3 regions of the Bradyrhizobium sp. DN3 genome follow, and region 2 is predicted to be linked to each of the others. Evidence: predicted binding sites of a transcription regulator. Region 2 holds the regulator's gene; each other region holds the start of a gene.

Region 1 (7,643 bases), on a different contig from region 2:
GATGCAGATGCCGTCTGCAAGGCGCTCGTCGGCACTGACGCCGTGAAGATTGATTCCGCGGCGTTGCAGGCGCCGTCGCAACTCGCGGTCGCCGAGCGCGGGCCGACCCCGTCGGGACGCATCACGCCGGCCAATCCGCGCTTCTGCAAGGTGCTCGGACACATCGATCCCACCGATCCCAAGACGCCGCCGATCAAATTCGAGGTCAATCTTCCCGTCGAATGGAACGGGCGCTCGCTGCAATATGGCGGCGGCGGTTTTAACGGCGTGCTGATCACGGGACTTGCGCTGCCGCCGGCTTATCCGTTCGACAAGCCGTCACCGCTGGCGCGCGGCTTCGTCACCTATGGCACCGATTCCGGCCACGAGACCAAGCAGGGCGAGCCACCGCAGCTGTTCGCGCTCAACGATGAGGCGTTCGAGAATTTCGCTCATCGCGCCTACAAGAAGGTGCGCGATGCCGCCGTCGCGCTGATGCAGCGCGCTTACGGCAGGAAGCCGGACAAGATGTATTTCATGGGCTCGTCCGAGGGTGGCCGCGAAGGCCTCACCATGGCCCAGCGCTACCCCGACGATTTCGACGGCATCTTCGCCCGTGTGCCCGTGATCAACTGGGTCGGCTTGCAGCATGCCGGCACCCGCTCTGGTCTCGCGACCATGGGCGCGGGTTGGATCAATCCGGCACAGGTCAAGCTCGTGGGTGATGCCGTGCGCGCGGCCTGCGACAAGGCCGATGGCTCCGACGATGCGCTGGTGCAGGATCCGGTCGCCTGCAAGGCGGCGTTCAAGGTCGAGACGCTGCGCTGCGCGGCGGGCCAGAGCGGCGATCAGTGTCTCACTGAGGCGCAGATCAAGGCCGTGAACACGCTGCATGGCACCTACAAATTCCCGTTCGCGCTCGCCAATGGTCTCGACGATTATCCGGGTTGGGGCATCTCCGGCGAGGACACGCCGGCAATCGGCCCGACCGGCGGCTGGGTGGCCTGGTGGCTCGGCACCGCGCCGCCGGCGCAGCCGCCTGCGCCCAACAATGGCATCGCCTGGATCTATGGCGCCGGAGGCATTCAATATGTGTTCGCGCGCGATCCCAAGCTTGACGTCACCACCTACAAGCTGGAGGAGCACAAGGCGCGGCTGCTCGAAGTCTCCAAGCTGATGGATTCGACCGATCCCGATCTCAGCCGCTTCCGGATGCGCGGCGGTCGGCTGATCATGCTCGAGCACATGGCCGACTACGCACAGAGCCCCTATGCCGGCATCCGCTATTTCGAGAGCGTCGAGCGCAAGCTCGGCAAGGCCGAGACCGCCGAGTTTGCGCGGCTCTACACCGCCCCCGGTGTCGACCATGTCGGCTCCGGGGCGCCGGCCAATGTCGACATGCTGAGCGCGCTGGTCGACTGGGTCGAGAACGGCAAGGCGCCCGGCGATCTCGAAGTCACCGAGCAGAAGATCGAGGTGCCGTCGTTTGCGGTGACCCGCGCGCTGCCGCTGTGCCGCTGGCCAGCCTGGCCGCACTACAAGCGCGGCCCGTTGACGGAGGCCTCGAGCTTCACCTGTGCGCCCTAAAGGGAGGAGGCCGGCTGGCCTTCGCGACTAACTTCATCCCGCTGCCATCTCCTGCGCGCCGCCGAGCAGGCGCGCATTGAGGCGGCCGCCGGAGAACAGCATGTCATCGAGGGCCTCGTCGATATCGGCTGACGTTACGGAGTTGCCGCCATCGCGAGCGAGGCTGGCCTGCGCCAGCCGTCGCATCAGTTCCTTGATGAACGCGCAGCTCGTGCCCTCGCTGCGTCGGGCGGCCTCCGCGACGACCGCATCATTGAGCGGCAGTCCTTTGCCATAGAGCCGAGCCAGCTTGTTGCGGCCGGTCTCGTCAGGCAGGGGCACTTCGATCGCCTGGTCGATGCGACCGGGGCGACCGGCGAGCGCACTTTCGAGGTCCTCCGGCCGATTGGTGGTCAGGATGAACAGGATGTCTGCGTCCTCCTTCAGCCCGTCCATCTCGTTGAGCAATTTGTTCAACATGGACTCCTCACACGGCCCCATGTCGTCGCGGTCGCGGGCAATGAGATCGACGTCCTCGATCACGACCATCGACGGCTGAAGCAGCCGTGCCAGGCTCATATAGGCACCGAGAAGGCCGATTTGCTCGGCGGTGATGATCAGCGTCGTATGCCCCGGCAAATGTGTTGCGAGATAGCGGATCGTGTGGGTCTTGCCCGTGCCGGGCGGCCCGTACAAAAGGATGCCCTTGCGTGTCGACTGGCCAAGCCGGCGCAACTGATCGCGCGTGCCGACGAAATTCAGCACGTTGCGATCGAGCAGCCGCAAGGTCCGCTCCGGGAGGATCACCTCGTTCCGCGACACCGGCGGCAACCGATGCACGGTGATGCCGCGCGAGTATCCGCGATAGTCAGAGTCGGCATCAAGCGAGAGGATTTTTCCGCGATAGGTGCGCGCGGCTTGCACGGCCTGTTCCAATTCGCCGAAGCATTGCTGGACGAGGACTGCGCCTGCGGTGCCCGCAGGCACAACGATTTCTAGTCGAATCCCCGGCTCGCGGCTGTATTCGCGGTGCGCGCAGAGCAATACCGCGTAGCGAAGACCATCCTGCTCGCACAGCCACAGACCGTTATCGAGGCACTTGACCGGGCTCTTCTCGCCGACATCGAGGTCAGAATATTGCAGCGGTGCAATCGCGAGCGCGTTGCGGCCTTCCCGAAGGAGCCGTGAAATCGACAGCGTTTCGTAGCGCTGTTCCTCGTTCAGCCCGAAAAGCCGGATCGCCTTGCCGAACAGGCGGTCGATCGCGGCCTGGAGATCTACCCGCATATGGCCGGGAAACTGACGGATCGTGGTCACGAGCTTGCTGCGTGGGACGCCGGTGAAGTGCCAGTCCAGCACCTCGCAGGCGTGTTCGAGCTCCTTTTCCGGTTCTTGCGGCGCATTCACGGTGTCTGCGGCGCGCATGCAGTCGCTGCATAGCCACACGGTACGGCTGCCGATGCGAACATCCGTCTGCCCTTTCGGCTTGCCGCAGAGCTCACAGGGAGTCCTGATCTCTTCAAGCGTGATCTTCAGGGGATGCTGGCCCAGCCAAATATATTGACTGGCCGACTTGAAAAGCGCCTCTGCGACGGATTGCGGGTAGGGACCGCAGGCGGCTTTCCCCTCGCGCTCGATCCGCGTCATCAGCGCGGCTGCTTCGCGATCCGACTTGCCAAAAACCTGGCGCAGCAGCCCGATGACGAATTCGTCCGGCGTTTCGTCATCGTTGTGAATCACGAGCTGAGCCGGCTCACGCTCGCCGCGCACATCGTTCGTCATGAAATAACTCCGCCACAACCAAAACTAGAATAGAACAAATAAGGAACATAAAAAGAGCTGGCGGTCAAGCGTGTGGCGCTTAGCAAGCTCTTTTGACAATCCCACCAACCCCGAATATATATTTCGCATGCGAACTAAAATGCCCCACCATCGGCTGATCTATCTGCTGAGCGTCGCGCAACGCCGGTTGCAGCGCTGGATGGCGGCTCGGCCCGAGAGCGAGGTGACGCCGGCGCAGGCCGGGCTGCTCTTCATCCTCGGCCGACAGGACGGCGTGCTGATGGGCGAGGCGGGCGCGGCGCTCGATCTTGGCCCGGCCGGCATTTCCGGCCTCGTCGACCGCACCGCGGCCGCCAAACTGATTGAGCGGCGGGCCGACCGCGAGGACGGACGCGCCTGGCGGATCTGGCTGACCCCGAAGGGACGCACCGCGCTGGCGCAGGCGAAAGCAGGTGCGGCGGAGGTCAATGCGGCGCTGATGGAAGGATTCACGGCTGCGGAGATCGACGTCGTCGCGCGCTGGCTGACGAGCATTCAGGACAAGTTTCCAAGAAGTTCAGACGAATAGTAGGAGCAGACGAATGACCGAGCACGTCCGGATTGAGAACAATGGCGGAATTCTCACGCTGACATTGGCGCGCCCCGACAAGAAGAACGCGCTCACGGACGCGATGTACGGCAAGCTCGCCGACAGCATCGAATCCGCCGAGTTCGATCCGTCGGCCCGCGTGATCCTGATCCGCGGCGAGGGCGACATGTTCACCGCCGGCAACGACGTCGGCGAATTCGCGGCGGTCGCTGCGGGCAAGTCGGAAGGCAGCCGCAACGTCGTGCGCTTCATCCAGTCGCTGGCGCGATGCACCCGGCCGCTGGTTGCGGCCGTGCAGGGCCGCGCCGTCGGTGTCGGCACCACGATGCTGTTGCATTGCGATCTCGTCGTGCTCGCCGACGATGCGCAATTGTCGACGCCGTTCGTCAGCCTGGCGCTGGTACCGGAAGCCGCCTCCAGCCTGCTGATGCCGGCGCGCATCGGCTATGCCCGGGCCTACGAGATGTTTGCGCTTGGCGAGACGGTCCCGGCGCAGGCCGCGCTGCAATGGGGCCTCGCCAACCGGGTGGTGCCGCTCGACCGGCTCGATGCCGAGGCGCTCGTACTCGCCCAGCGTCTGGCCCGTCAGCCGGCCGGCGCGCTCATCGCCACCAAGAAGCTGATGCGCAATGGCGAGGCGCTGGTCGTGCAGATGAACGCGGAGGGCGAGCAGTTCGCGCAGCGCCTGCGCACCGCCGAAGCGCGCGAGGCATTCACCGCCTTTGCCGAGCGCCGTCCGCCTGACTTCACCAAGGTTGGGTGAAGGAACGCGGCCTACCGGCAGGCACAAACCGCGGGTATTTGATTAAAGCCTTAACCAAACCTTGGCATGTCGCGATGCAAGGTGGCCTATTCGTGACGAGTAGGCCGCGACCCATGGCAATGTTTAAGAAATCGGTAAGCACGCTTCTCCTGGTGTTGATGGCGCTGCTGGCGGTCGGTGCGCTGACCAGCACGGCGATCCAGATGCTCGGGGCCTTCGGCCGCTATAGCGACAGTCTGGAGACTGAACGGCTCGCGAACGCCGACAAGGCGATCTTCCATGGCGTGCTGTCCTTGCGCAACAATCGCGGCGATGCTCAGAGCGCGCTGCTCGGCGAGGACGATCCGCGCGCCAAGCTGGGCGCCGCCGAGAAGGCAGAGCAGGCCGGCTTTGACGCCATCATGGCCGCGCTCTCCACCGTCGAATTCGCCCGCCGGGACGAGCTTGCGAGCACGCTGAAGCAGCGTTGGAGCGAGGCCGCGCCGAAATTCCGGCTGTTCTACGACGAGGCCAAGCTGCCGCGCGGCGAGCGCAAGGTGGAGCGCACCGCCGCCTGGTACGATGCCGTCACCAAGGTGATCGAGACCGCCAATCTCGCGTCCACCGCGGTGTCGAACCGCGCCTGGATGAACGATCCTTTCATCGCCCGCATGATCCAGGCCCGCCGCCTCGCCTGGCAGGTGCGCGACCGCTACGGCATCCAGTGCTCGACCCTGCGCCCGAACGTCAACAGCTCCAAGCCGCTCGATGAGACCCAGAAGCAGACCGTGGCCGGCTGGAACGGCATCGTCACCGCCGGCTGGACCGGCATGGAGGAGCTGCTGGCTGCGCCCGACGTGACTGCGGACCTCGCCAATGCGGCCAAGGAGGCGCGCGCCAAGACCAACGGTGTCCTCAAGCAGATCGGCGAGCTGACCAAAGGCTTCGACGGCAGCGGCCGTCCCGCGATGCCCGCCGCGGAATGGAACGCGCTGTGCCAGTCGCCGTTCGCGTCCATCGTCGCGGTCGCGAACAAGGCGCTCGACCAGTCGATCGCACGCGCGGAGACGGTTCAGCAGAAAGCCCTCACCAATCTGATCGTGCAGTCGCTCGCGTTCCTGCTGGCGTTGGCCGTGACCCTGGCCGGCGTGTTCGTGGTGCGCAATCGCCTCATGCGCCCGGTGCGCGCCATTCTCGATGCCATCGCCCGCATCAGCGCGCGCGACTATGCGACTCCGGTGCCGCAATCCCGGCATCCCGACGAGTTCGGCACCATGGCCGCAGCGCTCGAAAGTCTGCGCGAAAGCGCGGCCACCGCCGAACGCCTGGGCCAGGAGCGCGAATCGCAGCAGGCGCTCCAGCTCGCCCGCTCCGGCACCGTCGATGCGGCCTGCCGTAGCTTCGACGATACGGTGCAGGCAGTCATCCAGAGCGTCGTAGCGTCGACGAGGGAGCTCGATGCCACTGCAACTGACGTGCGCTCGCTGGTTTCGGAATCGGGCAGCCAGACCGCGGCGGTCTCCTCCGCGGCCGAGCAGGCGACCAACAATCTCGAGACCATCGCGGCCGCGACCGAGGAACTCTCCGCATCCGTCGGCGAGATCTCCGCACAGGTGCAGTCCAGCGCCCGCGAGGCCCGCGAGGCCGTTGCGCAGGCCGAGCAGACCAATGCGACGGTGGAGATTCTCGACCAGACCGCAAGCCGCATCGGCGAGGTCGTGAAGATGATCAACGCCATCGCCGGCCAGACCAACCTCTTGGCCTTGAACGCCACCATCGAAGCGGCGCGCGCGGGCGAGGCCGGCCGCGGCTTTGCCGTGGTCGCCGGCGAGGTCAAGAGCCTTGCGGCGCAGACTGCAACCGCGACCGAAGAGATCTCGCGCCAGGTTGAGGAAATCCAGGGCGCCACCGGGCAGGCCGTGGCCGCCATCCGTTCGATCGGCGGCGCCATCAGCGGCATCGACGAGAAGATGACGGCGATTGCCGCCGCCGTCGAGCAGCAGCGCGCGGCGACCACCGAGATCTCGCGCAACTTCCAGCAGGCCGCGCAAGGCACCCGCGAGGTCACCGACACCATCGGCAGCGTCGCCAGGCTGAACCAGGAGACCGGCAACGCCGGCACGGTGTTGTCGGATTCCGTCAAGAAGATGTCGGCCGACGCCGATCGTCTCCGCGTCGCGGTCGAAGGCTTCTTGGGCGCCGTGAAGACCGCGTAGTCGCCCAGGTCAATCGCATACGGCAGTCGAGAGGTTGCCGGACGTGCTCGGCCTGCATGGTTCGAGACGCCCGCTTTGGCGGGCTCCTCACCATGAGGGTCTGATATTTCGCGACGAAGCGAGACCTCAGCCTGAGGGCCCGCCGTAGGCGGGCGTCTCGAAGGATGGCCGTAGGCGAGCTTCCTGCCACGTTTTGCTTCATATGCGGTAGCCCTGCGTAGTCTCCGTCAGTTCTTCCATCCAACGGCGCGCGGGCATTGCCGCCGGTCCGCGCGGCGGGTACATCTGTGCCGGCTCGCTTCGCGAGCGCTGAGACAGACGTAAGATACATCAGGGATGGAGAGTTCGATGCCGGTCACGCCACAACACAAGGTCCAGCGCCCCTATCGCGGCGTGTTCCCGGTCGCGCCCACCATCTTCGACGAGCGCGGCGAGCTCGACCTCGAGGGCCAGCGTCGCTGCATCGATTTCATGATCGATGCCGGCTCGAACGGCCTCTGCATCCTCGCCAATTTCTCCGAGCAGTTCGTGCTCACCGATGCCGAGCGCGAAACGGTGATGCATACGGTGCTGGAGCATGTGGCGGGCCGGGTTCCCGTGATCGTCACCACCACGCATTTCAGCTCAGCGGTCTGCGCCGCGCGCAGCCGGCAGGCCGAGGCGGCCGGTGCTGCCATGGTGATGGTGATGCCGCCCTATCACGGCGCGACCTTCCGCGTGCCCGAGAAAGGCATCGTCGAATTCTTCAAGGTGCTCTCGGACGCGATCA
Region 2 (7,643 bases):
CGAAGTGCGGCCGGGACGATAGACGTCGACACCTGTCAAGCGCGGCTAGTCTGCATCCTGGTGCAGGCCCTCGCAAGGGCCCTTCCGGGGCATGGGCCGCGAGGATTGGATGCGGCTTCTGTCGCGGCAACACGGCGCAGGTCGGAGGGATGCATTTTCTCAGCTGCGCCACCATCTAACCGGGAGAGAGGAGGTGAGCATTATGCGCATCCAACATTGGCAAGACGCTGCCAGCCTCCTGGTTGGCCTGTGGCTGGTTCTTTCGTCCTTTATCCTGGGCTTGTCCGGGGCGCCTGTCTGGGTCTCCATCGCACTCGGGCTCGGCGTCATGCTGTTTGCCATCGAGGCACTTTTCATCCCGTCCTATCTGGAAGAATGGGGAGAAATGCTGGTGGGCCTGGCTCTGCTACTGGCACCTTGGACCATTGGCTATGAGCCGGTATCGGCAACGGTGAGCAGCGTGCTGTCCGGCATACTGGTGATCCTACTCGCTGTCTGGGAGCTGATGACCGATCGCGACTTCAGCACCTGGTGGCACGATCGTTGGCATCGCCTGGCCGGCTGAGAAGCGGTGCTAGTCGGGCGCTTGCCGACCGCCATTTGCTGGCGGCCGGGAGTTCGAGATCGGCTCGCTCGGGCGCGGTGCCGATGGGAACGATCGTCACTGCGCCTCGAGACGAACTCTGGTGCAGGGCCCCGCGGTCCTGCACCGGGATCATCAACCCATCACAATGCAGCTCTCGGCTCGATCGGCTCCCAGATGCTGATCTTGCGCGTTTCCGGCATCAGGAAGACGGCAAGCACGAAGCACACCGCGGGGACCACGATCGGATAAATCAGCGCATAGCCGATGCTGCCGGTCGCGGCGAATGCCGCCGACGTGATGAACGGCACCAATCCGCCACCCCAGCCATTGCCGATGTGATACGGCACCGAGACTGACGTATACCTGATCCTGGCGGGAAAGAATTCCGCCAGAAACGCGCCGACCGGCCCGTATACCATCCCGACATAGCAAACCAGGATGAAGATGATGAAGGTCGCGACCGGATAGTTGACGTTTCCGGGCTGCGTGACAGTCCCCAGCCACAGATACAGCGGATAGTACGTGATCGCGGCGAGCAGCATGCCGCCGAGGATCACCGGCTTGCGGCCGATCAGATCCGACAGCCAGCCAAAGAGGATCAGGCTCGGCGTGGCAATGAGCAGTGCGGCGCCCACGATGTAGGCGGAGGTTAGCGGGTCCACCTTGGAGACCTGCTGCAGGAAGTACAGCGCCCAGAACTGACCGCTGTACCAGACCACGCCCTGTCCGATCAGGACCACAATTGCGATCCCGATGTATTTGATGTTGGAGCTGAGGAAAGCCTCCTTCCAAGGATTCCTCGTCATCTGGCCGCGGGACCTGATCTCCTGGAAGATCGGCGTTTCCTGGAGCTGGAGCCGGATGTAGATCGCAATCGCCACCAGCAGGAAGGACAGCAGGAACGGAACGCGCCAAGCCCATTCGTCGAAGGCCTGGTTGCCGGCATATGTCCGCGTGAGGATGATGACGGCCAGCGACACCACGATTCCGAGAGTAGGCGAGGTCTGCAGCCAGCCGGTATAATAGCCGCGTCGATCGTCCGGCACATGTTCGGCGACGTAGGTGATGGCGCCACCATATTCGCCGCCCAGGCACAGGCCCTGGATCATGCGCAGGCCGAAGAGGACGAACGCGGCCGTCAGACCAATCGACTGATAGGTCGGGATCAACCCGATCGCCCCCGTACCGAGTCCCATTCCGCTGAGCGTAATGAGAAAGGTGTATTTGCGGCCAACCCGGTCACCCATCCATCCGAACAGGAAGGCGCCCAGCGGACGGATGAGAAATCCTGCCGTGAAGAGCGCGATCGTGCTGAGGAGGGCGGCAACCGGGTGGGATTGCTCAAAGAACTTGACCGATAGAACTGCAGCCAAGCTGCCAAAGATGTAGAAATCATACCATTCGATGATGTTTCCCACCGATGCAGCGATGATCACGCGGCGAAAATCACTCGGTACCTGCATGTGCGACTCCTATGGTTTCAAGACGTCTCCTCGCTTGTTTCAGCGATCGATCTTCTCGCGGGGAGAGCGTGATGCGCGGCGTCGCAGGCGCCAATTCAAAGAGTTGCGTCGGCAACGTCTGACTTCAGGCGCACTTTCGCGCCACCTGAGAAGAGCTCCGGCGGCCTTAGAACCGCGAGCCACCACTGCCTTGCCCGTCCTGTCGGGGAGGCGGGGAACCGTAGTGTAATCCCACCTCGGGCCGGCAACTTATGAGACTTTCGGCTCAATCGATCTGTCGCGGGGCGTTTGCCAACGAGATCGCAAGGGCTCGAATACTTCGCGACTTCTGGTCAAAGACGTCTCAGGCGTTGCGAGCAATCCAGAAGAGATGCCAAGGCGGCGGTCGCCGTGACGATGGAAGGGGAAATGTAGGGCGCTTCGCAGCCTGTTCCTGATCCGTACCGCTATTCGCACAGCCGCACGTTCCGGTAGCCTCCGCAGCCGTCGCGTAGCGTAAGGTGCAGGGAAATGGCGGAGCCGGGCCGGCCGGTGCGCTCCCAGGGAGTCGCAGGAACGTGGCCCGTTGGCCGCGTCACACCGGCTGGCGGCGTTGTGCCGGCGGGCTTTGGTGCGTGGCCCGCGATCGTCGAGACGCTGCGCGAATGGGCGCGCGCTGAGGCCGGCGCCGGGCGGCTGTTGCCCTGGGTGCCCGTCGCCTTCGGCACCGGCATCGCGCTCTATTTCGCTGCCGATCACGAGCCCGTGCTGTGGGTCGTTGCCGCGACGGCGGCCGCGCTCATGCTCGGCGCTGTCCTGCTGCGGCGGAGCCGGCTGTTCGCGCCCGCGATCATGATCGCGGCGGTGGCGGCGGGTTTTGCCATGGCGACGTGGAAGACGGCGCGCATCGCCCATACCGTGCTGGCCAAGCCGCTCTATTCGGTGTCGCTGTCGGGCTTCGTCGAGACCCGCGACATCCGCGAGCGCACCGATCGCTTCGTGCTGCGCGTTACCGCGATGGAGGCGCAGCGCAGCGACGTCAGGCTGGAGCGCGTGCGCCTGTCGGTGCGCAAGGGGACGGCGCCGGAGGTCGGCAGCTTCGTGCAGCTGAAGGCGCGCTTGATGCCGCCGATCTCTCCCGTGCGCCCGGGCAGCTACGATTTCTCCCGCGACATGTTCTTCCAGGGCATCGGCGCCTCCGGTTTCGTGATGGGCGCGATTACGGCTTCAGTGCCGCCGGATGGCGGTGGCCTGCGGCTGCGCTACGCGGCCTTCATGCAGGGCCTGCGCGATGCGATCGACGCGCGCATCCGTGCGACGCTCGAGGGCGACAACCGTGCGATCGCGACCGCGCTGCTCACCGGACGGCGCGATGCGATCACCACGCCCGTCAACGACGCCATGTTCATCTCGGGGCTCGGCCATGTGCTGTCGATCTCCGGCTATCACATGGCGGTTGTCGCCGGTGTCGTGTTCTTCGCAGTGCGTGCGCTGCTGGCACTGGTCCCGGGGCTGGCGGCGGGCTTTGCCATCAAGAAATGGTCGGCAGCTGCAGCGCTGGTGGCGGCCGCGTTCTATTTGCTGCTGTCAGGCGCGGAGGTCGCAACGCAAAGATCGTTTTTCATGACGGCGGTGGTGCTGATCGCGGTCATGGTCGATCGCCGCGCCATCACCTTCCGCACGCTGGCCGTGGCCGCGCTGATCGTGCTCGCGGTCGCACCGGAAGCGCTGGTGCATCCGAGCTTCCAGATGTCGTTTGCGGCAACGCTCGGGCTGGTGGCGCTGGTGCAGATCGGCATGCCGAACCTGTTTGCTTCGCCCGATCATTCGGCGACCGCGCGCATCGCCCTGTGGGGCGGCCGCGAGATCGCGATGCTGTTCCTGGCCTCGCTGATCGCGGGGCTTGCGACCACGCCCTACGCCGCCTTCCACTTCCACCGCGTCACGCCGTACGGCGTGCTCGCCAATCTTGGCGCGATGCCGGTGGTTTCGGCGCTGGTGATGCCGGCGGGCCTGCTGGGATTGCTCGCGGCTCCCTTCGGGCTCGACGGCGTGTTCTGGTGGCTAATGGGGATCGGGATCGACTGGATGGTCGCGGTATCGCGCTGGGTGGCGGCACTCCCGGGCGCAGTCGGCCGCATCCCCGCCTTCGGCATCGCGCCGCTGATCGCGGCAAGCCTCGGGATCATCGTGATGGGCCTGTTGCGCACACCCTTGCGCTGGTCTGGTGCGCTGATGTTGTTGGCTTCCATTGCCTGGGGGCTGTCGGTGCGGCAGCCCGACATCCTGATTGCCGGAGACGGCGCGAGCGTCGCGGTGCGGGGCAGGGACGGGCACTTGCATGTGATCCGGGCGAGCAAGGACGGCTTTCTGCTTAGGGAGTGGTTAGCTGCCGACGCCGATCCGCGCGACGCCGGGAGTAGCTCGCTGGCCGATGGCGTGTCGTGTGACGAGGCGGGCTGCGTGACGCCGCTCGCCGACGGGAGGCTGGTTGCGCTTTCTTTGCGCAGCGACGCGCTGGCTGATGATTGCAGCCGCGCCGCGCTGGTGGTGACGCGGCGGCCCGCGCCGCCGGATTGTGCGGCGATGGTGGTCGATCGGCAGCGTCTCACCAGCCAAGGCGCGCTGGCGTTGACGCAGCGTGGTGACGGTTTTGCAGTTCAAGCTGTGAGAGCGAGAGGCTCAAGCCGCCTTTGGCTCCCGGCCGGCGCCGGCGAGGGTGATTTCGACGGGAGCCTCGCGCCGAAGGCGGCTACGGCCCGCAACCGGGACGCGACTCCGGCGGAGACCGACTTGCAGGCCGACGATTAAGGCCAGACGATTAAGAACAAATGCGAGGAGTTGGTCCGGGTCCAACCGGACTTCCGCAGAACATAAATCATACCATCTCGCCGGCCTCGGCCGGCGATGGCATTTTCAATCCTGGCCCGACCTGGTGGCCAGGGACGGCTCAGCCGATCGGCAGACGCGTGATCGTCGGCCGGCTGTCGGCATCGATCTGCGGCTTGTGCTCGCGCTCGCCGACCGGCTGCGTCACCGGCAGTTGCAGCACGGTTGCGCGCTGGCCTTCGACGAGCTGCGTCACCAGCACGTATTTGCCGTCGGGGAATTCGATCGCGTCATGATGGCGATCGGGAACGTGCGGATCGATCTTGCCGAACTTGCCGACGCGGGAGTTGATCGTGCGCGTCCAGATCCAACGATTGTCGTAACGGACGTTGTCGGCGAAGGCGAGCTCCGTTCCCGGCAGCAGGCAGACGGCCACGGTCGGGTCGGCCGCGGAAGCAAAACCGCGCGTCGAGGTGCCGCGGAACGTTGTCGACACGATCGTCTCGCCGACTTCGGCGGGGCGCGATGCAACGGCATGCAGACTGTAGTCACACATCGGGTGCTCCTATTCGAAGATAGCAACCCGCGCCTCTTTCGGAGGCGCAAGCCTCTATCAGAGTGGAAGCACGTAACGTTCTGCTTGGTTGTGGGCGAATCTGCGGCTGGCGTCAGCAGGATGCGATCACATTATCTTTCCCGAATCCGATAGGAACAAAGTTCGCTTTAGTGCATTTAGCGGATGCGAGCGTCAGCGGCCTGCGGGCGCCGACCATCCGGGATATGGCCAACTCGGCTGTGGCTGTCGCGCGACGGCATTTCGGGCGCTACGGAATTGCTCGGTCGTTGTTGCGTGCGCCGACTTGCGGGGATGGTGCTGCGATTGTGCTGCGAATGCTTGCGCTGCCGATGCAGCGATCAGCATACTGGCGAACGCGCTCAAAACGATCCTGCGCATCGTTGTCTCCTCGATCTCTTGAGCCGCAAAGCGATGAGTGCTTCGGGCAGCATGTCGAGGACATAGCGCTGGGAGAGGGGCCAGATAATCTGCCCAAGATCAGAAAGACTATCCAGCTGGAGCGGACAATCCGTCCGCTCCAATCGAAATCATTGGTATCGAACGACCGCTGGGTCGTCTCAGTACTTGCGGTACAGTCCGATCAGCTTGCCCTGAATCTTCACCCGGTTCGGCGGCAGGATGCGCACCTCGTAGGCCGCGTTGGCGGGTTCGAGCGCGATCGAGGCGCCGCGGCGGCGGAAGCGCTTGAGCGTCGCTTCCTCGTCGTCGATCAGCGCCACCACGATGTCGCCTGTATCGGCGCTCTCGTTGCGCTGGATCAGCGCCATGTCGCCGTCGAGGATGCCGGCCTCGACCATCGAATCGCCGCGCACTTCGAGCGCATAGTGTTCGCCCGAGCCGAGCATGTCGGGCGGCACGCTGATGGTGTGACTGCGGGTCTGCAACGCTTCGATCGGCGTACCGGCTGCGATGCGACCCATCACGGGCACCGCAACGGGACGCTCGCCCTCGTCGGCGGGCGGACTGGAGCTCGCGCGCACCTTGCCGAGATTGCCCTCGATGACGCTTGGCGTGAAGCCGCGGCGGTTGCCGGCGGCGGCCTGGAGCTCAGGCAGCTTGATCACCTCGATGGCGCGAGCGCGGTTGGGCAGGCGGCGGATGAAGCCGCGCTCCTCGAGCGCGGTGATCAGGCGATGGATGCCCGATTTCGAGCGCAGGTCGAGCGCATCCTTCATCTCGTCGAAGGAGGGCGGCACGCCGCTTTCCTTCAGACGCTCGCTGATGAACCGCAGAAGCTCGTATTGTTTGCGCGTTAACATCTCGACCAAAGTCCCCCGGTTGATGTCGTTCGATTCCGAGACGCTGAATTGGAGCGGCGAACCGCTACATCCTCGAAACAAATCATGAACGGACACTATATGTTCGATATGTGTTCCGCAACTGCTTAATTTTGCGTGAACACGGCAAAGTTCGCGGAACACGTGTGGTGGTGCGCTCAGACGGGCAGGCGCAACACCTCGCAAGGCGAGCCGGCTCCGGCCTTCGGCGCGAACGGTGCGCGCACGAGAAGTGCCTGTGCCGCAGCGAGATTCGCAAGCAGCGAGGAATCCTGGTGATTGACGGGAATGGCCACCAGCGTGCCGTCGTCGCGCTGTTCCAGACGTGCGCGAAGATAATCCGCGCGCATATCGTTTGCGCCCACATCGCGGCCGAGCACTGCGCGCTCATGGCGGTGATGAATCACGGATCGGCCCGACAAGGCGCGAATCAGCGGCACCATGAACAGGAAGGCGCACACATAGGACGACACGGGATTACCCGGCAGGCCGATCACGCGCATCGCACCGAGCCGCCCATGCATCATTGGCTTGCCCGGGCGCATCGCAATCTTCCAGAACGCCATCGAGACACCTTCGTCCCTCAGCGCCTGCTGGACCAGATCGTGGTCGCCGACCGATGCACCGCCGGTCGTGACCAGGATGTCGGCGCCGCTCTCGCGGGCGCGGCGGATGCCGGCGGTGGTGGCCTCCAGCGTGTCGGCGGCAATGCCGAGGTCGATGGTGTCGGCCCCCTCGCTGCGGGCGAGCGCGTGCAGGGCATAGCCGTTGGAATAGACGATCTGGCCGCGGCCGGGCGTGGTGCCCGGCATCACCAGTTCGTCGCCGGTGGCGAGGATCGCGACCTTCGGGCGGCGGCAGATGGCAAGCTGGGGGTGGTTCATGGCGGCGGCGAGCGCGAGGTCGCGCTCGGTGAGGCGGGTTCCCTTGCG
Region 3 (7,643 bases), on a different contig from region 2:
GCGACCGATGCCGAGCCCCCGCGCTTTCTTCTCCACCTGCAAGAGGCGCAGCTTGGCGATCTCGTCCGTGGCCTTGACCAGAAAGATCGAGCCGACCGGCTCGCCACCTACTTCCGCGATCCAGCAGTGCTCGCGCGCGGCGTCGTAGTTCCTGATGAACTGTGCACAGATCTCGGCGACCAGCGCCTCGTAGCTGATATCCCAGTTGTAATCCGCGGCGTAGGCGGCGGCCTGTCGGGAGATGACCCAGCCCATGTCACCGACGCGATGGCTGCGCAGCATGAAAGCCGCGGGCTGGCTTCGACGTTGCTCCAGCACGGCCTCGATGGTCGCCATCGCCTGCGTGAGTCGCGTTGCATCGCTGGTAGAAAGCTGAGCCAGCATGGCGGCGACCTCATTTTGCGAGCTCAGGTTCAGCTTGGCGAAGGCCTGGCGGCCCTTGGCGGTGAGGCTGAGCTGGTATTGCCTGCGATCTGCGGGCAGGGGCCTTCGCGTGATCAGCCCCTTTTCGTCGAAGCTTTGTACGATGCGGCTGAGATAGCCGGGGTCGAGACCAAGCTCGTTTCCGATCTCTTTGGCCGCGAGGTCGTCGCGATGCGCGAGCTCATAGAGCACCCGGGCCTCGCTGAGCGAAAACGGGGTTTTTCCAAGATGCTGGTCGAGCACACCAAGCTTGCGGGTATAGAAGCGGTTGAAGGCGCGGACCGCTGCGATGTGGTCGTCGGTAGCTTCAAATGACATGGGGTCACCTCGATACTTGCCATTGTCAAATAATTATTTGACGTTGGCAAGTATTTGGTGGCTTCAGCCAACCATGACGATCCGGCTGCGCAGCATGGTCCGGGACGAGCGGCCGAGCCGCCGGAGCAGCCGTGCCTCGGACCGGCGGGCCTGCGGCGGGTAGCCGCCGATCCGGTCATAATGATCACGCGCGATCAGAAGCCCCTGATCGCCGAGGGGACCGACGAGCCTGCGCGCCACGGCGCGGACGATGTCGCCGAGCCCGGTGTCGGCGTAGGGTGAGCGCGCATAGCGAAACACCGCCGCTCGATCGCGGCCGCTGCTCGAGACGGCCTGGATGAACTGGGTGGTCTCCTCGATCCAGCCGGTTTCCAGCACCGCGCCGGCGGGGAGGAACATCAGCCACGGCGAACGGGCCTGAAGCGCGCCGGCGGCGCGCGCGGCCCCTCGCGAGGAGCCCTCGAAGCCGATGAAGCGGCAGCCTGCGACGTCGGCGACGCGCTCAATGACGCCATTGCGGGTGCCGTCGACCAGGAGCACTTCCCGGATGATGCCGGCCGCGGCGCCGGGGACGAGCGCGGCCAGCGTTGCGACTGCCGTCTGCTCGACGCCTTCGGTCGGAATGATGACGCTCAGCATGATTGAAGCTTCAATATCTGCACTTCGGAAGAAGCGTAGCTTTTCATGATGTTGTCATAAACACGTGGCGTTGCCGAGTGCAACTTTTCGGCGGGGCTTCGGCACGCAATGGTAAACTCGCAGCCAAATGTGTCGCGTGCGGAATGGTATTTTGGTCGAATGTTCCGGCACAAGCTCGTCCGGCCCGTATTAACCCGGAGTCCGACGACGATATTGCGCGGCCCAGGGCAACTGTCCAAGTAGAGGATGGGTTGCACCAACCGTCGAACGGGGATGATGTGCGACTTGGGTGCTGATTGGTGCTGACGGAGGCTTTGCATGAACGCCGATCAACTCGCCGTTAACGCGACGGCAGCAACGCCGAAGCAGGACGCCGCGCCGACCCTGCGGGTCCGCGCCCTGATGCTGGGCGACCGCATCAATGCCTCCGGCCTCGAGATGGGCACGCTGGTGTCCTCGACGCCGGCCGCCTTCCGCGTCCATGCCGGCCTTGTCGTGATCTTCCGTTACGGCGTCGTGGTGCTGATCGGACTTCTGCCCTCGGAGGAGAAGGTGCTGATCGACAGCTTGAAGCCGCGGGTGATCGGCGAGTTCAGTCCTCATGAGGAAGAGACCGCGCAGGCGCAGCTCTGCAAGGACGAGAACCTCGAGGCGATCCAGCCGGGCGGGCCGATCTGCCTCGCCAAATTCTCCGACGATCGGCTGCTCCTGATCGCGGATGCGCTCGCCAAGAGCACGTCGCTGGCGCGCGACGAGCGGCGCGTCGCGGCGGTCTTCGACGTGATCGAGCCGTTTGCGCGGGAGCTCGCCGAGCGCGGCCGTACGCCGCGCCGGCGCAAGGGTATTTTGCAGCTGATCGGCAATGCGCTTCTCGTCCAACAGCGTGTCGCGGGCCGTGTTGCTGTCGCCGAGAAACCCGACGTGCTCTGGGAGAAGCCCGAGCTCGACCGGCTCTACGCCCGTCTCGAGGACGAGTATGAGCTGAAGGAGCGCCTCGACACGCTCGAGCGCAAGCTCACAGCAGTGTCGGAGACCGCTAACGCATTGACCGACATCATCGACACCCAGCGCTCGCTCCGCCTCGAAATCGCGATTGTGGTGCTGATCGTGATCGAGATCGCGATCGGGTGTTTCCAGATATGGTCGGGCACGCATTAATAGCGAGCGACTGCGCATTGCAGTGCCCTCTCCCCTTGCGGGAGAGGGCGGCGACGCTGGTCGACACAAGCTCACTTCGGTGAGGGGTTGTCGCCGCATAATCGCCGGTGCGTTGTGATGCGTTGCTTTGCCGCATTCGTCGTCATTGCGAGCGGAGCGAAGCAATCCAGAGTCCCGCCGCAGAGCCAGTCTGGATTGCTCGCAATAACGGATTGGCGGCCATCACGGGCTAATCGGATAAGACTCTATTGTCTGCAGTACCGCCGCACAATGCCGCGCGATCGTTAGTTCCTCATTCGTTGGAATGATGAACACCTCAACAGCGCTATCGCCCCGGCTGATGCGCTCGCGCGCGGCATCATTCGCCGCGGCATCGATGCTCACACCGAGCCAGCTAAGACGTTCGCCGATCGCGCTACGGATCTCCTTCGCATGCTCGCCGATGCCGCCGGTGAAGACCAGGCAGTCCAATCCTTCAAGCGTGGTCGCCATCATCGCGATCTGCTGCGCCGCCCGGAAAACGAACAGATCGACCGCCTCGCGCGCCGCAGTCTCGCGGCTTGCCAGCAGCGTACGCATGTCCGCGGAGATGCCGGAGACGCCGAGCAGGCCGGACTCGAGATACAGCAAATGCTGGATGTCCTCGACCGACATGTTCTGGTGCTGTTGCAGATAGAGCAGCACGCCGGGATCGATCGTGCCGCAGCGCGTGCCCATTACGAGGCCGTCGAGCGGTGTCAGTCCCATCGTGGTGTCGACGCTGCGGCCATCGCGCAGCGCGCACAGGCTCGCCCCATTGCCGAGATGCGCGATGACGGTGCGCTTTGCGACGAGCTGCGGCGCGATTGCCGCGAGGCGCCCCGCGACATATTCGAAGGAGAGGCCGTGAAACCCGTAGCGCCGGACACCGCGCTCCTCATAGCGCCTCGGAATGGCGAACCGGCTCGCGGGCTGGGCCATGCTGTGATGAAAGGCGGTGTCGAAACAGGCGATCTGCGTCAGACCGGGGCGGATCGCCTGGATGGTGCGGACCGGCTCGAGGCAACGCGGCTGGTGCAGCGGAGCAAGCGGGGTCAGGGCCGCCAGCTTGGCGTAGACGTCGTCCGTCAGCGCGACGGGTCCTGAGTAATCCGGACCGCCGTGGACGATGCGGTGACCGACGGCGCGCAGACGACGCTCGCCAAATCGCTCGTCGATGAAGGTCAGCACGTCGGCGAACAGATGACCGCTGTCCGTGTCCGACGAGTCCTTCCTCGTCTCGAACAGATTCTCGCCCGCTGGGCTCTTCACCACGAGCCGGGGCGCTGCCTCGTGCTCGTCAAGCAAGCCGTTGCAGAGCAGGTCGGGGCCGGACACCGGCAGCTCGAACAGGCCGAACTTGATGCTCGATGATCCGGAGTTGAGCACAAGGACAGTGTCCGACATGGCTTCAGTCGCCGGCTTTGGCCGGCGTGTTGCCGCCGGCGCTATTCGGCCAGATCCAATCGCGGACCTCAGGCATGTCCTCGCCATGCTCGCGGACATAGCGGGAGTGTTCGATCAGCTTGTCGCGGAACTGTTGCTTGACCTGCGCAGCCCTGGTCGCAAGCCCCGGGACGCGCTCGATCGCCTCGATCGCGAGATGGTAGCGGTCGAGCTCATTGAGCACGACCATGTCGAACGGCGTCGTCGTGGTGCCTTCCTCGGCGAATCCGCGCACATGTAGGCCGGCATGGTTGGTGCGGTTATAGGTCAGCCGGTGAATGAGATAAGGATAGCCGTGGTAGGCGAAGATGACCGGCTTGTCCGATGTGAACAGGCTGTCGAAATCGCGGTCGGACAGGCCGTGCGGATGCTGCTCCTTCGGCTGCAGCGTCATGAGGTCGACGACGTTGACGACGCGGATCTTCAGGTCAGGCAGCGCCTTGTGCAAGAGGTCGACGGCGGCGAGCGTCTCCAGTGTCGGCACGTCGCCGGCGCAGGCCATCACCACGTCGGGCTCTGCGTTTGTGTCCTCCGTGCCGGCCCAGGTCCAGATGCCGATCCCGGCATCGCAATGCGTGGTCGCCTCCTGCATCGACAGCCATTGCGGCGCAGGCTGCTTGCCGGCGACGATCACGTTGATGCGGTTGTAGGTGCGCAGACAATGATCGGCGATCCACAGCAGCGTGTTGGTATCAGGCGGGAAATAGATCCGGACGATATCGGCCTTCTTGTTGGCGACGAGATCGACGAAACCAGGATCCTGATGGCTGAAGCCGTTATGGTCCTGGCGCCAGACATGCGAGGTCAGGAGATAGTTGAGCGAAGCGATCGGGCGGCGCCAGGGCAGATCGCGCGTCACCTTCAGCCATTTGGCGTGCTGGTTGAACATGGAATCGACGATGTGGATGAAGGCCTCATAGCAGGAGAACAAGCCGTGCCTGCCGGTGAGCAGATAGCCTTCGAGCCAGCCCTGGCAGAGATGCTCGCTCAGGACCTCCATCACGCGGCCGTCCTGCGCGAGATGTACGTCGTAAGGTTCGGTTGGTTCCATCCAGACGCGTTCGGTGGCCTCGAACACCGCATCGAGCCGGTTTGATGCCGTCTCGTCCGGGCCCATGATGCGGAAGTTGCGCACCTCGGCATTGAGGCGGACGACGTCGCGTAGGAATTTGCCGAGCTCGCGTGTGGCTTCCGCCACGCCGCCGCCGGGCTGCGGCACATCGACCGCGAAGCCGCGGAAATCCGGCAGCTTCAGCTCCTTCTTCAACAGACCGCCATTGGCATGCGGATTGGCGCCCATCCGCCGCTGGCCTTCGGGCGCCAGCGCCTGAAGCTCGGGAATGAACGCGCCGCCGGCGTCGAACAACTTGTCCGGCTCATAGCTGCGCATCCAGTCCTCGAGCAGCTTCAGATGCGCCGGGTTCTCGCGGCAGCTCGCAACGGGGACCTGATGCGCGCGCCAAAAACCTTCGACCTTCTTGCCGTCGACCTCCTTCGGGCCGGTCCAGCCCTTAGGGCTGCGCAGCACGATCATCGGCCAGCACGGCCGCTCGACGTTTCTGCGCCCATCGCGCGCGTGCTGCTGGATTGAACGGATGCTGGCGAGCGCGACGTCGAGCGCGTCCGCCATGGCCTGGTGCATCAATTTGGGATCGTCGCCCGCGACGAACAGCGGCTCGTGGCCGAGCCCACGGAAGAGATCGCGGATCTCGTCGTCCCGCATCCGCCCGAGCACGGTCGGGTTGGCGATCTTGTAGCCGTTGAGATGCAGGATCGGCAGCACCGCGCCGTCATGGGCAGGGTTGAGGAACTTGTTGGAGTGCCAGGACGCCGCGAGCGGGCCGGTTTCGGCCTCGCCGTCGCCGACGACGCAGGCGACGATGAGGTCGGGATTGTCGAATGCTGCGCCATAGGCGTGCACCAGGGCATAGCCTAGCTCGCCGCCCTCGTGGATCGAGCCCGGCGTTTCCGGCGCCGCATGGCTCGGAATGCCGCCGGGGAAGGAGAACTGCCTGAACAGCTTGCGCAATCCGTCCGCATCCCGGGCGATGTCAGGATAGATCTCGCTGTAGCTGCCTTCCAGATAGGTGTTGGCGACCATGCCCGGGCCGCCATGGCCGGGGCCGCATACGTAGATCACGTTGAGGTCAAGCGCCCGGATGACGCGATTGAGATGGGCATAGATGAAGTTCAAACCGGGCGTCGTGCCCCAATGGCCGAGCAGGCGCGGCTTGATGTGCTCGGGCCGCAGCGGCTCGCGCAGCAGCGGATTGTCGAGGAGATAGATTTGCCCGACGGAGAGATAGTTGGCGGCACGCCAGTAGCGATCGAGGAGATCGAGTTCGCTGCTCGCGGCGCGCAATTGTCGTTGACTTGTCATGTTCTTGCCGACCTTCACCCAGCGATCGTCACCAACATTGTTCCGGCGCGATTGATCCCTTCGCCATGAAACGGGATCGCCGCGGCGCCGGTGTTGCTTGAGGTCAAGGGTGCGCGCCCGAAGTTTGGGCAGCGCTACTGTGCATGGGGTTGTTTTCGCGTTTTTTGTTCTTGTTCTTGATTTGTTCCGTTCGGATGCTATGTTGGCTTCATGAGTCGAGCATCTTCTCGTGCCCTCAAGCACCCGCCGGTCACGGCGCCCTCCGAGCCGGCGGGTGCGCCTTCTGATTTTCCTGCCGATTTTCCCGAGCTTGGCGTCGCCATCGACCGCGCCCGCAGGCGAGGGCGGGGTGCCCAATCCAATGCCAGCGGCCGCTACGAGGCCGAGGCGCGCGTCGCCTTCGACGATGGCTGGCAGAGCCTGGAGGAGCTGCCGCCGTTCAAGACCACGGTTGCCGTCGACACCTCGCGCAAAGTGATCACCCGCAACGACTCCCCCGACATCGGCTTCGACCGCTCGATCAATCCCTATCGCGGCTGCGAGCACGGCTGCGTCTATTGCTTCGCGCGGCCGACCCATGCGTATCTCGGCCTGTCGCCGGGGCTCGACTTCGAGTCGAAGCTGTTCGTGAAGCCCGAGGCGCCGGCGCTGCTCGAGAAGGAGCTCGCAGCAAGCGGCTACGAGCCGCGGATGATTGCGATCGGCACCAACACCGATCCCTATCAGCCGATCGAGCGCGAGCGAAAGATCATGCGCGGCATCCTCGAGGTGCTGGAGCGCACCGGCCATCCGGTCGGCATCGTCACCAAGTCGGCGCTGGTTGTGCGCGACATCGACATTCTCGCGCGGATGGCCAAGCGTAATCTCGCCAAGGTCGCGATCTCGGTGACGTCACTCGACCCAAAACTTGCGCGCACCATGGAGCCGCGGGCCTCCACGCCGCCGAAGCGGCTGGAGGCGCTGAAGCAGCTCTCCGACGCCGGTATTCCCACCACCGTGATGGTCGCGCCTGTGATCCCTGCGCTGAACGATTCCGAGATCGAGCGCATCCTCGATGCCGCAGCCCATGCCGGCGTCAAGGAAGCCTCCTACGTGCTGCTGCGGCTGCCGCTCGAGGTGCGCGATCTGTTCCGCGAATGGCTGATGGCGAACTATCCGGACCGCTACCGCCACGTCTTCACGCTGATCCGCGACATGCGCGGCGGCCGTGACTACGATGCAAAATGGGGCGAGCGGATGAAAGGAACCGGCCCGATGGCCT

What was found. Region 2 encodes LexA, which represses DNA repair genes until DNA is damaged. Its sites were predicted from a motif close to TGTTCNNNNTGTGTTCNG; they were not measured.
Region 1: a site for LexA is predicted at 3,358-3,375, ahead of AAE027_RS34455 (ATP-dependent Clp protease adaptor ClpS). Genes of this name have one in related genera too.
Region 3: a site for LexA is predicted at 6,554-6,571, ahead of AAE027_RS03155 (PA0069 family radical SAM protein). Genes of this name have one in related genera too.

The regions. Positions count from the first base shown of each region.
Region 1 covers NZ_JAULLN010000034.1:60,598-68,240, forward strand. The annotation lists gene AAE027_RS34450 (tannase/feruloyl esterase family alpha/beta hydrolase) at 1-1,566, shown strand, start outside; gene AAE027_RS34455 (ATP-dependent Clp protease adaptor ClpS) at 1,600-3,327, opposite strand; gene AAE027_RS34460 (MarR family winged helix-turn-helix transcriptional regulator) at 3,467-3,895, shown strand; gene AAE027_RS34465 (enoyl-CoA hydratase) at 3,909-4,679, shown strand; gene AAE027_RS34470 (methyl-accepting chemotaxis protein) at 4,793-6,874, shown strand; gene AAE027_RS34475 (dihydrodipicolinate synthase family protein) at 7,223-7,643, shown strand, end outside.
Region 2 covers NZ_JAULLN010000030.1:52,275-59,917, reverse strand. The annotation lists gene AAE027_RS32900 (SPW repeat domain-containing protein) at 203-565, shown strand; gene AAE027_RS32895 (MFS transporter) at 727-2,049, opposite strand; gene AAE027_RS32890 (ComEC/Rec2 family competence protein) at 2,560-4,839, shown strand; gene AAE027_RS32885 (hypothetical protein) at 4,979-5,413, opposite strand; gene lexA (transcriptional repressor LexA) at 5,992-6,693, opposite strand; gene AAE027_RS32875 (molybdopterin molybdotransferase MoeA) at 6,870-7,643, opposite strand, start outside.
Region 3 covers NZ_JAULLN010000001.1:684,742-692,384, reverse strand. The annotation lists gene AAE027_RS03180 (bifunctional helix-turn-helix transcriptional regulator/GNAT family N-acetyltransferase) at 1-741, opposite strand, end outside; gene AAE027_RS03175 (glycosyltransferase family protein) at 805-1,380, opposite strand; gene AAE027_RS03170 (RMD1 family protein) at 1,699-2,538, shown strand; gene AAE027_RS03165 (acetate/propionate family kinase) at 2,761-3,963, opposite strand; gene AAE027_RS03160 (phosphoketolase family protein) at 3,968-6,382, opposite strand; gene AAE027_RS03155 (PA0069 family radical SAM protein) at 6,593-7,643, shown strand, end outside.